3 regions of the Yersinia sp. KBS0713 genome follow, and region 3 is predicted to be linked to each of the others. Evidence: predicted binding sites of a transcription regulator. Region 3 holds the regulator's gene; each other region holds the start of a gene.

Region 1 (4,275 bases), 810 kb from region 3:
TGCATTTTGGCCGGCGCTGACAATCGCACAGTATTTGCCTTGCTCGGCCAGCCGTATCCCACAAGCCAGGCCAGCCAGCCCACCGCCGATGATAATGACATCAAATTTCATCGTGTTTCTCCTGAGCAGGGGCCACGGACGGGGTGTCATCCAACCCACACAATCCCTGATAGACCCAATGGGTAAACTCACTCTCCCGCAGCGCGTCGCCCCAAGCTATTGGGCGCACACCTTTCCAGCGCTCATTGAGAAATTGCACCAGTTGTTCGCGGGATTGTTGCGGCGTCGTCACTTTAAAGCGGCTGAGTAAACCGGCAGCCCGGCAGGCGCAGAGTTCGCCCTGACAGGTGCCCATGCCGACGCGGGTGCGGCGGCGTAAATCCAGCAGGTTGTTCACGGATAGTGACTCAACGGCATAGCGCACTTCACCGGCCGTGACCGCTTCACATTCGCAGACCAAGCTGTTATCGAGCCGATTCCCCGCCAACAGCTGTGTCGCGCGGTCGCCGTGGCGATAAACCGCAGAACCGCGAATGCTGGCAGGCAGCGAAATTACTTTGCTGAGGGTCTGTTCCGCCGACTGTTGTGAGCCGGGTAGCGGCTCCTTGGCGGTGGTGCAGCTCGCGGTCACCCCCAATTTTTCGCACACTTTATCAGTGGCCCACTCCGCCATCAGGCGGTAGGTCATCAGTTTACCGCCAGTGATGGTGATGAAACCTTCCAACCCATCACGGCTGGCATGATCTAGTAGCACGATGCCACGACTAACATTGCGCCCTGACGGGTCATCATCACTGGCCACCAGCGGTCTGACGCCGGCGTAAGCCCGTAGAATGCGGGTTTGCGCCAGTTGCGGCGAGAGTTTGGCCCCTTCGCGGATTAAGGTGTCCACCTCTTGTGCGGTGACCACCATATTGTCTATTTGGTCATATTCGATGTGGGTGGAGGTGGTGCCGATCAATGAGATGGTGTCGCCGGGAACCAAAATGTCCGCATCCGCCGGTTTACGGCAGCGGTTGATCACCATGTTATTGATCCGATGGCCGAGGATCAGTAGCGCACCTTTAGCAGGGAACATGCGAATACGAAGATCCGCGTATTCGGCAATGTGCTGCCCCCAGATCCCTGCGGCATTGACCACAATCTGCGCATGGATCTCATATTGGCGATGATTTTTATGATCGAAAACGCGCACGCCGCTCACACGGTCACCCTGGCGTAAAAGACCGATAACCTCATGATAAGTGAGCACATTCGCACCGTGCTCACGAGCATCCAGCATATTGGCGGCGGTTAAGCGAAAGGGATCAACAGTGCCATCTGGGACGCGAACGGCGGCAATCAATGCGGGGTTAGCGGCAGGTTCCAGTCGCAGGGCCTGTTTGGGATCAATGGCTTGCGCTTCGATCCCCGCCTCCTGACAGCGGGCAATAAATTGCTGCTGATACTCCAGAGAGTCTTCTGGCAGGGTAATAAACAGGCCATCTGTTTGCTCAATACAGTGGCGAGCAATACGTTTTAGGATCCGGTTTTCTTCAATACATTCACGGGCGGACTCGCCATCAGTCACCGCATAACGTGCGCCACTGTGTAGTAAGCCGTGGTTACGACCCGTCGCGCCGGTGGCAATGTCATGCCGCTCCAACAACGTACAAGCCAAACCCCGGCGGGCGCAGTCACGCGCGATCCCTGCGCCGGTGGCGCCGCCACCGATGATGATGACATCCGTTTCTGTGTAAGGAGAACTGTTCGTCATGAAAGACCCCGCATTATCAGACAGCCGCCTGGCGGCTAATTATGCGTCTATTGAGCCACACTCTTTATGGGTATTGTTTGATAAGGAACAAAAACGAACTAAAAACGAAACTATTATGGTGCTTTAAAACCATGATTGTGATCAAAGTCACAGGGAATTTCTCATTACTGGTTTCAAAATGTTAACCAATCGCTCAAAATTGCCCCTGCTTTCATATAAGTGTAACAAATGCGCCATCACTCACAGATAAACAGAGTGAATTTATCTAGCATGGCGTTCGTTATAGAACATAAACGAGAGCATGTACGCCGTTTAACCACCGGGTTGAAACACCGGGGTAAAAAACAACAAAAAAGCCATCGGAGGCACTCATGTTGAGTATTTTCAAGCCCGCGCCACATGTGGCACGGCTTCCCACAGACCAGGTCGATCCAACTTACCGCCGCTTACGCTGGCAAATATTCATGGGCATTTTCTTCGGTTATGCCGCCTACTATCTCGTGCGTAAAAACTTTACTTTGGCCATGCCGTATTTGATCGAACAGGGGTTCTCGCGCGGGGATCTAGGTTTCGCACTATCCGGTATTTCTATCGCCTATGGTTTCTCAAAATTCATCATGGGGTCGGTCTCTGACCGCTCGAATCCGCGGGTATTCCTCTCCGCCGGTTTGATTCTCTCCGCCGCCGTGATGCTGTTTATGGGCTTCGTGCCTTGGGCAACCTCCAGCATTGCCGTGATGTTTGTGCTGCTGTTCTTGTGCGGCTGGTTCCAGGGTATGGGTTGGCCGCCATGTGGCCGAACCATGGTGCACTGGTGGTCGAAGAAAGAGCGCGGCAGTATTGTGTCGGTCTGGAACTGCGCCCATAACGTGGGTGGTGGTTTGCCGCCATTGCTGTTCCTGCTAGGGATGGCGTGGTTTAACGACTGGAAAGCGGCACTCTATATGCCGGCGTTCGGTGCCATTTTGGTGGCATTGATTGTCTTTGGTCTGATGCGCGATACCCCTCAATCCGTGGGCTTGCCACCGATTGAAGAGTACAAAAACGACTATCCGGACGATTACAGTAAAGAAGCGGAAGAGGAGCTGACAGCTAAGCAGATCTTCATGCAGTACATCTTGCCCAACAAACTGTTGTGGTACATCGCGATTGCTAACGTTTTTGTCTATTTGCTGCGTTACGGCATCCTCGACTGGTCACCCACCTACCTGAAAGAAGTGAAGCACTTCGCGCTGGATAAATCGTCATGGGCATATTTCCTGTATGAATACGCTGGTATTCCAGGGACGCTGCTGTGCGGTTGGATGTCCGACAAAGTGTTTAAAGGCAATCGTGGTGCAACTGGCGTGTTCTTTATGACACTGGTGACTATCGCGACCATCATTTACTGGCTGAACCCGGTCGGTAATCCGGGCATCGATATGGCCTGTATGATCACCATCGGCTTCCTGATCTATGGCCCGGTGATGCTGATTGGTTTACATGCCCTTGAATTAGCACCGAAAAAAGCGGCAGGGACGGCGGCGGGCTTCACTGGCCTGTTCGGTTATCTGGGCGGTTCGGTCGCAGCAAGTGCCATCGTCGGCTACACCGTTGACTTCTTCGGTTGGGATGGCGGCTTTATGGTCATGATCGGCGGCAGCATTCTGGCCGTGGTGTTACTGATCGTCGTAATGTTTAGCGAGAAAAAGCATCACGAAGAGCTGGCGAGAAAGCAGGACCTATAAGTTCTGATAGTTCAGTGAGTTAAGATGATGACAGGCTGTGCCGTTATTTATGGATTAGATAGCGTCACGGCCTTTTTTTACCCCCTAGAACCTATACCCAATAGATTTCAAGATGGAGCACTATCAATGCAAACCCACATCAAAACCGTGTTGGCGAGTATTATTCTGGCATCTTCAATAGCAGGTCAGGTGCAAGCGGCGGAACCATTAGCCAAAGATAAATCAGCAGACAAAGTCGTTATCGCGCATCGGGGTGCCAGTGGCTATTTACCTGAGCACTCCCTGCCCGCTAAAGCCATGGCTTATGCGCAAGGCGCTGATTATCTTGAGCAAGATTTAGTGATGACCAAAGATAATGAGTTGGTGGTGCTGCATGACCATTATCTGGATCGGGTGACAGATGTCGCTGATCGTTTCCCTGATCGCGCACGCAAAGATGGCCGCTATTACGCCATTGATTTTACACTGCCGGAAATCAAGTCACTGAAATTTACCGAAGGTTTTGATATTGATAAGAATGGTAAAAAGGTGCAGAGCTATCCGGGCCGTTTCCCGATGGGCAAATCTGACTTCCGCGTGCACACCTTCCAGGAAGAGATTGAATTTGTTCAGGGGCTGAATCATTCGACCGGTAAGAACATCGGTATTTATCCTGAAATCAAAGCGCCGTGGTTCCATAAGCAGGAGGGCAAAGATATCTCCACCAAGGTGCTGGAAGTGTTGAAGCAGTATGGTTACACCAGCAAAGCCGATAATGTTTATCTGCAATGCTTTGATGCGAATGAGTTAAAG
Region 2 (4,275 bases), 940 kb from region 3:
TTCTTATTGCTCGGGCTGATGGCTATTGTGGCTGCCATTACCTACACCGTGGGTACTAAACCCTATGGTTATATGGGGCTGGGCGATATTTCAGTATTAGTGTTTTTCGGCTGGCTGAGTGTCGCCGGGACTTACTACCTTCAGGCCGGGCACTTTGATAGCATTGTCATGCTGCCAGCCACCGCCTGTGGTCTACTGGCGACCGCCGTACTAAATATCAATAATTTGCGCGATATCGAAAATGACAGAGCGAATGGCAAAAATACGCTCGCAGTGCGATTAGGGCCGGTTGTCGCACGTTATTATCATGCTCTATTGATCGCCGCCGCGATCTTCTGCCTGGCGCTGTTTAGCACTCTGAATTTGCATAGCTGGGCGGGATGGATCTTTATTCTGGCCGTTCCATTGCTGGTTAAACATGCTCTGTTTGTCCTGCGCGAGCCAACGGCGGCGGGCATGAGGCCAATGCTCGAACATATGGTAAAAGCCGCACTACTGACCAATATCCTGTTTGCTGTCGGCTTAGTATTCAGTTAATCCCGTGTCTCTCTTTGTCCGAGCGGGCTGGCGCGAAGGTCGGCTCGGATAAATTTAACAATTGATGATTTTGCCAACAGTAGCCAGAAAGGGATATACTTAGCATCCCAGCCGCAACCAGACGTTAATCCTATGAAATATGATACTTCCGATCTCTGCGATATCTATCACGAAGAGGTAAATGTGGTAGAACCACTGTTCTCCAATTTTGGCGGACGTACTTCATTTGGTGGCAAGATTACTACTGTAAAATGTTTCGAAGATAACGGCTTGTTGTTTGACCTGCTTGAAGAGAATGGTCTGGGCCGTGTCCTGGTCGTCGATGGCGGTGGCTCGGTGCGCCGTGCATTAGTCAATGCTGAACTTGCTGATTTAGCGTTGAGAAACGAGTGGGAAGGGATTGTCGTTTACGGTGCCGTCCGTCAGGTTGATGAACTGGCTGAGTTGGATATCGGTATTCAGGCCATGGCCGCTATCCCTGTCGGTGCCGCCGATGAAGGTATTGGCGAGAGTGATATCCGCGTTAACTTTGGCGGTGTAACCTTCTTCTCCGGTGACCATTTGTATGCTGACAACACCGGTATTATTCTGTCAGAAGAACCCTTGGATATTGAATAACACTCCACGTATCTCTCAGCGAAAAACATAAAAAAGGGCGATATCGATATCGCCCTTTTGCTTTCCTGCCACTTCAAGCAGGAAGAGTTTGTGCAAGCCAGTCAGTACTCAGACTTCTTCCATCTTTCCCAGCAGCGCCCGCAGACGATCCTGCCAGACGTGCTGCTCTTGCTTTAGTTGCTCATTTTCACGCACTAAGGCTTCACGACCACCCGCTACATCCTGAACTTCTTGGGACAGGGTGTTATTTTTCTCTTTCAGCTCTTCAATTTCCATCTGCAATAAAGTGATGGTATCAATCGCCTGCTGAACTTTAACTTCCAATTTCTCAAATACTTCAAATGACATTCTTCGGTCCCCTTCTGGTAGCAAGGCGTACAACTTTTAGTCGCAGTCATCATTCTTCACCGAAGTTACCCTATGCACGACATAACCCGTATCGACTAAAGCAACCCTCGGTAGATGAAACTGCTGTGAATACTTATCGCGCTATATATTCATCGAACGAGTGTAACAAGCGCTATGTTCTAACGCGTTCCTTCATAAAGGCAACGCAGCTTGATAAAAACGATGCTCTTGATAAACCGATTGTATGTAGCCAGTCTCCCCCTGTCTAGCGCCATACGGGCACAAACCACACTCTGTAGCAATTTCGTATAAGTATAAATCAGTAAAAACTGAAAGACGGCGGTGAGCTATCCTGTAAAACTCTACATTCTCTTAACAAGCAGGGAGAAAACCACTGGTCTGATCACACTTTTAAAGTCCCTTAACAGCCATGAATAACGCGAAATCGCTCATTTTTATGACGCACCACACACATTTTGATTTCGCTATTTCTCGTTTGTGCTCGTTAACGATAAATTTACATCACTCCCTTCGCGGTCCGAAGGGCAAAAATAAGAAATACCCTATAAATCTCTGTCTGTAGGACATCTACTATGAGCCAAACCGCTAGTTCGACCTTGAAGGGCCAGTGTATCGCAGAGTTCCTCGGTACCGGTCTGCTAATCTTTTTTGGTGTAGGTTGTGTTGCTGCGTTGAAGTTGGCCGGCGCCAGTTTCGGGCAATGGGAAATTAGTATCATTTGGGGCCTGGGTGTTGCCATGGCCATCTATTTAACAGCAGCAATCTCAGGTGCACACCTTAATCCGGCAGTAACCATCGCACTGTGGTTATTCGCCTGCTTTGATCGCCGTAAAGTTATCCCTTACATTGTGGCGCAGGTTGCCGGCGCATTTTGCGCTGCCGCATTAGTGTACGGCCTGTACTACAACCTGTTCGTCGATTTTGAACAGACCCATCAAATGGTTCGCGGCAGCGCTGAGAGCCTAAATCTGGCGGGTATCTTCTCCACCTATCCAAACCCGCACATTTCTGTTTTCCAGGCTTTCCTGGTTGAAACCGTGATTACCGCCATTCTGATGTGCCTGATTTTGGCGCTGACTGACGATGGTAACGGTATTCCACGTGGCCCACTGGCTCCTCTGCTGATTGGTATACTGATAGCCGTTATCGGTGCATCAATGGGGCCATTGACCGGTTTCGCATTAAACCCTGCACGTGACTTTGGTCCAAAAGCTTTCGCTTATCTGGCAGGTTGGGGCGAAATTGCCTTCACTGGCGGGCGTGATATTCCTTACTTCCTGGTGCCAATCTTCGGGCCAATTGTCGGTGCATTGCTTGGTGCATTTGGTTATCGCGCGCTGATTGGCCGCCACTTGCCATGTGATGTGTGTGCAATCGATGAAGAAGAAACTACGGTCACCGCCACAGAACGCAAAGCATAAATAATAGATAATGCTATAAACGGCAACTTAAAATGTGAGCTTATTATGACAACTGAAAATACGACTCAAAAAAAATATATTGTTGCGCTTGATCAAGGGACCACCAGCTCCAGAGCAGTGGTGCTGGATCATGATGCTAATATCGTGAGTGTGTCTCAGCGCGAATTCACCCAAATTTACCCGAAAGCGGGTTGGGTTGAGCATGACCCCATGGAGATCTGGGCAACCCAGAGTTCCACGCTGGTTGAAGTGCTGGCGAAAGCCGGTATCAGTTCTGATGAGATAGCCGGTATCGGCATCACCAACCAACGTGAAACCACCATTGTTTGGGATAAAGCGACCGGTAAACCGGTGTATAACGCCATTGTTTGGCAATGTCGCCGTACTGCCGATATCTGCGAAAAATTGAAAAAAGAGGGGCTGGAAGAGTACATCCGCCACAACACCGGCTTGGTGGTTGACCCTTACTTCTCCGGCACGAAAGTGAAATGGATCCTCGATAACGTGGAGGGCGCGCGTGACCGTGCTGAGCGTGGCGAGCTGCTGTTTGGTACCGTGGATACCTGGCTGGTGTGGAACATGACACAGGGCCGTGTACACGTTACGGATTACACCAACGCATCACGTACCATGATGTTTAATATCCGCACCAAAGAGTGGGATGAACGTATGCTGGCGGCGCTGAACATTCCACGCGCTATGCTGCCTGAAGTTCGCCCCTCCTCCGAAGTTTACGGCCAAACCAACATTGGTGGTAAGGGCGGGACGCGTATCCCAATCGCTGGGATCGCCGGTGATCAACAAGCGGCTCTGTTCGGCCAGCTTTGTGTGCAACCAGGCATGGCGAAAAACACCTACGGCACTGGCTGCTTCCTGCTGATGAACACCGGTGAAGAAGCGGTTCAGTCTAATCATGGCCTGTTGACCACTATCGCCTGTGGCCCACGTGGTGAAGTTAACTATGCACTGGAAGGCGCAGTGTTTATTGGTGGCGCATCTATCCAATGGCTGCGTGATGAGCTGAAACTGATCAGTGATGCCACCGACTCCGAATACTTCGCGACTAAAGTGAAAGACAGCAACGGCGTGTATGTGGTGCCTGCTTTCACTGGCTTGGGCGCCCCTTATTGGGACCCGTATGCCCGTGGTGCGATTTTCGGTCTGACCCGTGGCGTTAACAGTAACCACATTATCCGCGCAACACTTGAGTCAATCGCTTACCAAACTCGCGATGTACTGGATGCGATGCAAGCGGATTCCGGCGCACGCCTGAAATCACTGCGTGTCGATGGTGGCGCAGTGGCGAACAACTTCCTGATGCAGTTCCAGG
Region 3 (4,275 bases):
ACGCGGCAGGCGCAGTGGACGATCCTGCGGCCTGTATCTGCAAATTAACACCGGGATAGTGCTGATTGAAATCATCAGCCCACAAGGAGATCAAGTTGGCTAAGGTATCAGAACCGACACTGGAAAGATTACCTGACAAGGTATCAGCTGTTGAAACGGGCAGTGATGAGTGCCCGGCCGTCATCGGTGATAGCTCCACCTGTTGCGCAAGAACACCACAGCTAACCCCTAGCATGGCAGTGAACAGCGCCCATTTCCCCCATCTCATCAGCTTAGTATCCATGCAGTGTTAGGATTTGACTGCATTTTCGGCTAAAACTGCGGGAACAATCAACCGGTTCGGCAAGGTAAATATAAATCGCGTGCCCAGACCAATTTCACTCATCACCTCTAAACGTGCATCGTGGTGGCTCAATGCATGCTTCACAATCGCCAGCCCCAGCCCACTACCGCCCGTTTGCCGTGAGCGCGCTTTATCCACCCGATAGAAACGCTCGGTCAGCCGTGGCACATGTTCCGGGCCAATTCCCGGCCCATTGTCGCTGACCTGAAAGTGTGCGCCTTGTGGCGTTTGCTGCCAACACACCTCAATTTTGGTGCCCTCAGGGGTGTGATTAACCGCGTTATAGACCAGATTCGAGACAGCACTGCGCAGTTGATCTTCGTTGCCAAACACCTTTAACTGCTCATTCACCCGAAAAGTGATCTCGTGACGGCCATTACTCAATGCCTGTACCTCATGCTGCAATACTTTTAGCATCAACGGAATATCCACTCGCTCATTCATATCCACATTAGGTGCAGCTTCAATACGTGATAGCGTCAATAGCTGTTTAACCAGCCCATCCATGCGCTTGGTCTGCTCCTGCATCGTCCCGAGTGCTTTGTCCCGCAATGGCCCGGCTAACTCCTGGTCATGCATCATTTCCAAATAGCCCTGCAATACTGTCAGGGGGGTGCGCAGTTCATGGCTGACATTCGCAAAGAAGTTACGCCTCGCCCCTTCCAACTGACGCATTTGGGTCACATCACGGGCGACCATCAGTAATTGCCCTTCTGAATAAGGCATCACGCGAAACTCAACGTAATAGCCATTATTCAATTGCAGGGTCAGTGGGCGGGAAAAGAGTTGCTGTTGCAGATATTGGCTGAACTCTGGATAGCGCAATAAGTTAAGAATATGCTGACCATTATCCTCCGGCCAACGAAACCCAAGCAGTTGCTGAGCCAGGCCGTTACACCAGAAGATATTGCCATCAATGGTGGTGATAACCACCGCATCCGGCAGTGATTCGGCACCACTACGAAAGCGCTTGATGAGTAGTGCCAACTCGCGCCGACGCCGACGATTTCTCAGTTGCATCTGGTATAAGCCGTAAAATAGCGGCTCCCAGCTCCAACGGCCAGCAGGCGGGGTCATGCTGCGGTCTAACCACAGCCAGTGAGATAACTTAAGTTGGTTATAGAAGTTCCAGACTAGCGCCGCGAGCACGGATATCAGCAATAACCAAGGGAGATACCCGATAAAAGCACCCAGCAGTAATGCCGGCAAACAAAAAAGGGCCAGCTCTAAAGCCAGCGTTTTCCACGATAAACGTTCTAACACAACGAATTCTCCGGCACTGAAAACTCAGTAGCGCGTTGAGAAACGGTATCCAGTTCCCCGGACAGTTTGTACCATGCGGTCATGACCATCAACTTCAAGCGCCTTGCGTAGTCGACGAATATGCACGTCAACCGTCCGATCTTCTACATAAACGTTAGTGCCCCAGACATAATTAAGCAACTGCTCACGACTGTAAACACGCTCAGGATGGGTCATAAAGAAGTGCAGTAGTTTAAACTCGGTCGGCCCCATATCCAGAGCTTGCTCGTTAGCCATCACCCGATGTGAGGAGGGGTCAAGGCTTAGCCCTTGCATTTCAATCACTTCCTCCACCGCCATTGGCGATATCCGCCGCATAACCGCCTTGATGCGCGCCACCAGCTCTTTCGGCGAAAAAGGCTTGGTAATATAGTCATCAGCACCCACTTCCAAACCGCGGACTCTATCTTCTTCTTCGCCACGGGCTGTCAACATCATCACCGGAATATCTCTGGTCAATGCTTCGCGCTTCATATGTTTAATAAATTGGATACCCGAGCCACCCGGCAGCATCCAGTCCAGCAGCACTAAATCAGGGAAAGGCTCCGACAAACGAGTGACTGCGCTGTCATAATCTTCGGCTTCTAATGGTTGGTAACCATTCTGTTCCAACACAAAGCACACCATCTCACGGATTGGCGCTTCATCTTCCACCACCAGTATGCGTCTTGCCATCATCAACCCTGCCAGTAAGTTAGTGGTCACTATTTGATTTCGGGAGCCATTATGCGTCAGTTTTGTGACATTTTTATGAAAAACATCGCGCTTCTACCCGCAATAAGCATAGTGATAAATTTTACAGTAATTGCAAAATGCAGCAGCCAAGTTTGCGAGACGTCTCGGAGATTTACTTCAAGCGACTGTTTTAGCCGCGACATCCTGCGGTCAGCGTTTATAATCAGCGCCACTCTCTTTGACTGATAACCTGCCGTGCGGGAGATTTATGCGCATTATCCATACCTCTGATTGGCATTTAGGCCAACACTTCTTCACCAAAAGCCGGGCTGCCGAACACCAGGCATTTCTGCACTGGCTCATTAGGCAGATTGAAGAAAATCAGGTAGATGCGCTGATTGTCGCTGGTGATATCTTTGATACCGGCTCCCCACCTAGTTATGCCCGCGAGCTCTATAACCGCTTCGTGGTGGAGCTACAGCCCACGGGCTGCCAGTTGGTTGTTCTAGGGGGGAATCACGATTCAGTCTCGACACTGAATGAATCACGTGACTTGCTTTCCTATTTGAATACCACGGTGATCTCTTGTGCCAGTCGCAATCTCGAACAACAAATTATTACGCTGAAAAACCATCAGCAACAACCTGCGGCCTTACTCTGTGCAATTCCCTTCTTACGACCACGGGACTTGGTGAGCAGTCAAGCCGGCGAATCTGGCGAGCAAAAACAGCTGGCACTGCAAGAAGCCATTGCTGCCCACTATCAGGCGTTATATCAGCGGGCCATTGAACTGCGCACCGAACTGGGTTTGCCGCTACCTATTATTGCCACCGGGCATCTCACCACCATGGGTGTCACCACCTCAGACTCGGTTCGTGATATCTACATCGGCACACTGGATGCGTTCCCCGCTCAAGCATTTCCACCAGCAGATTACATTGCGTTGGGCCATATTCACCGGGCTCAGCAAGTGGCTAAAACCGAGCATATCCGTTACAGCGGCTCCCCCATTGCCCTGAGTTTTGATGAATTGAGCAAAGAGAAAAGTGTCTATCTGGTGGAGTTTGCCCAACAGACCCTGGCATCAGTGACCCCGCTATTCATACCGCAATTTCAGCCGATGCAGCTCATTAAAGGGGATTTGCAGCAAATAGAGCAGCAGTTGGCTAAATTTGTTGATCATCAGGGCTTACCGGTCTGGCTGGATATCGAAGTTGCCACCAAAGACTATCTCACTGATATTCAACGGCGGATTCAGGCCCTGACCGCAGATCTACCCGTTGAGGTCGTGCTATTACGTCGCAGTAAAGAGCAGCGTAACAACAGCATTGAGCGGCAAGAGAAAGAGACACTCAATGAGTTGAGTGTCGCCGATGTATTTGAACGTAGGCTCGCACAGGAGGCAGATTTAGCCGAACCACGCCAGCAGCGGATGCGCCAAATGTTCAGTCAGGTGGTGGAAGAGATCACGCAAGGTAAAGATGCCGCAGAGGAGCAACCGATATGAGAATTTTAAGCCTGCGGCTAAAAAACATTAACTCTCTGCAAGGGGAGTGGAAGATAGATTTCACTGCTGAGCCGTTTGCCAGCAACGGCTTATTCGCCATCACCGGCCCCACCGGGGCGGGGAAAACCACACTATTAGATGCGATTTGCCTTGCGCTGTACCACCAAACACCGCGCCTGAATGTCACGCCCAGCCAAAATGAGCTAATGACACGCCATACCGCAGAATCACTGGCCGAAGTTGAATTTGAGGTGAAAGACACCCGCTATCGCGCATTTTGGAGTCAACGTCGCGCAAAAAACAGCCCCGAAGGGAATCTGCAAGCGCCTAAAGTTGAACTGGCGTTATGTGAAAGCGGCAAGATTCTGGCCGATAAAGTGCGTGATAAACTCGATAGGGTTGCTGAGATAACCGGCCTGGATTTTGGCCGCTTTACCAAATCTATGAT

The links. Region 3 encodes PhoB, which activates phosphate uptake and scavenging genes when phosphate is short. Its sites were predicted from a motif close to CTGTCATAAAACTGNCNNAT; they were not measured.
Region 1: a site for PhoB is predicted at 1,965-1,984, ahead of glpT (glycerol-3-phosphate transporter). Genes of this name have one in related genera too.
Region 2: a site for PhoB is predicted at 1,948-1,967, ahead of FFE93_RS20560 (MIP/aquaporin family protein). Genes of this name have one in related genera too.

The regions. Positions count from the first base shown of each region.
Region 1 is NZ_CP042173.1:4,212,483-4,216,757, forward strand. It holds gene glpB (glycerol-3-phosphate dehydrogenase subunit GlpB) at 1-111, opposite strand, end outside; gene glpA (anaerobic glycerol-3-phosphate dehydrogenase subunit A) at 101-1,756, opposite strand; gene FFE93_RS21825 (hypothetical protein) at 1,755-1,883, shown strand; gene glpT (glycerol-3-phosphate transporter) at 2,128-3,483, shown strand; gene glpQ (glycerophosphodiester phosphodiesterase) at 3,610-4,275, shown strand, end outside.
Region 2 is NZ_CP042173.1:4,343,625-4,347,899, reverse strand. It holds gene FFE93_RS20580 (1,4-dihydroxy-2-naphthoate polyprenyltransferase) at 1-537, shown strand, start outside; gene rraA (ribonuclease E activity regulator RraA) at 670-1,155, shown strand; gene zapB (cell division protein ZapB) at 1,264-1,503, opposite strand; gene FFE93_RS20560 (MIP/aquaporin family protein) at 2,097-2,945, shown strand; gene glpK (glycerol kinase GlpK) at 2,991-4,275, shown strand, end outside.
Region 3 is NZ_CP042173.1:3,399,580-3,403,854, forward strand. It holds gene FFE93_RS16315 (PstS family phosphate ABC transporter substrate-binding protein) at 1-268, opposite strand, end outside; gene phoR (phosphate regulon sensor histidine kinase PhoR) at 290-1,606, opposite strand; gene phoB (phosphate response regulator transcription factor PhoB) at 1,631-2,320, opposite strand; gene sbcD (exonuclease subunit SbcD) at 2,589-3,827, shown strand; gene FFE93_RS16335 (AAA family ATPase) at 3,824-4,275, shown strand, end outside.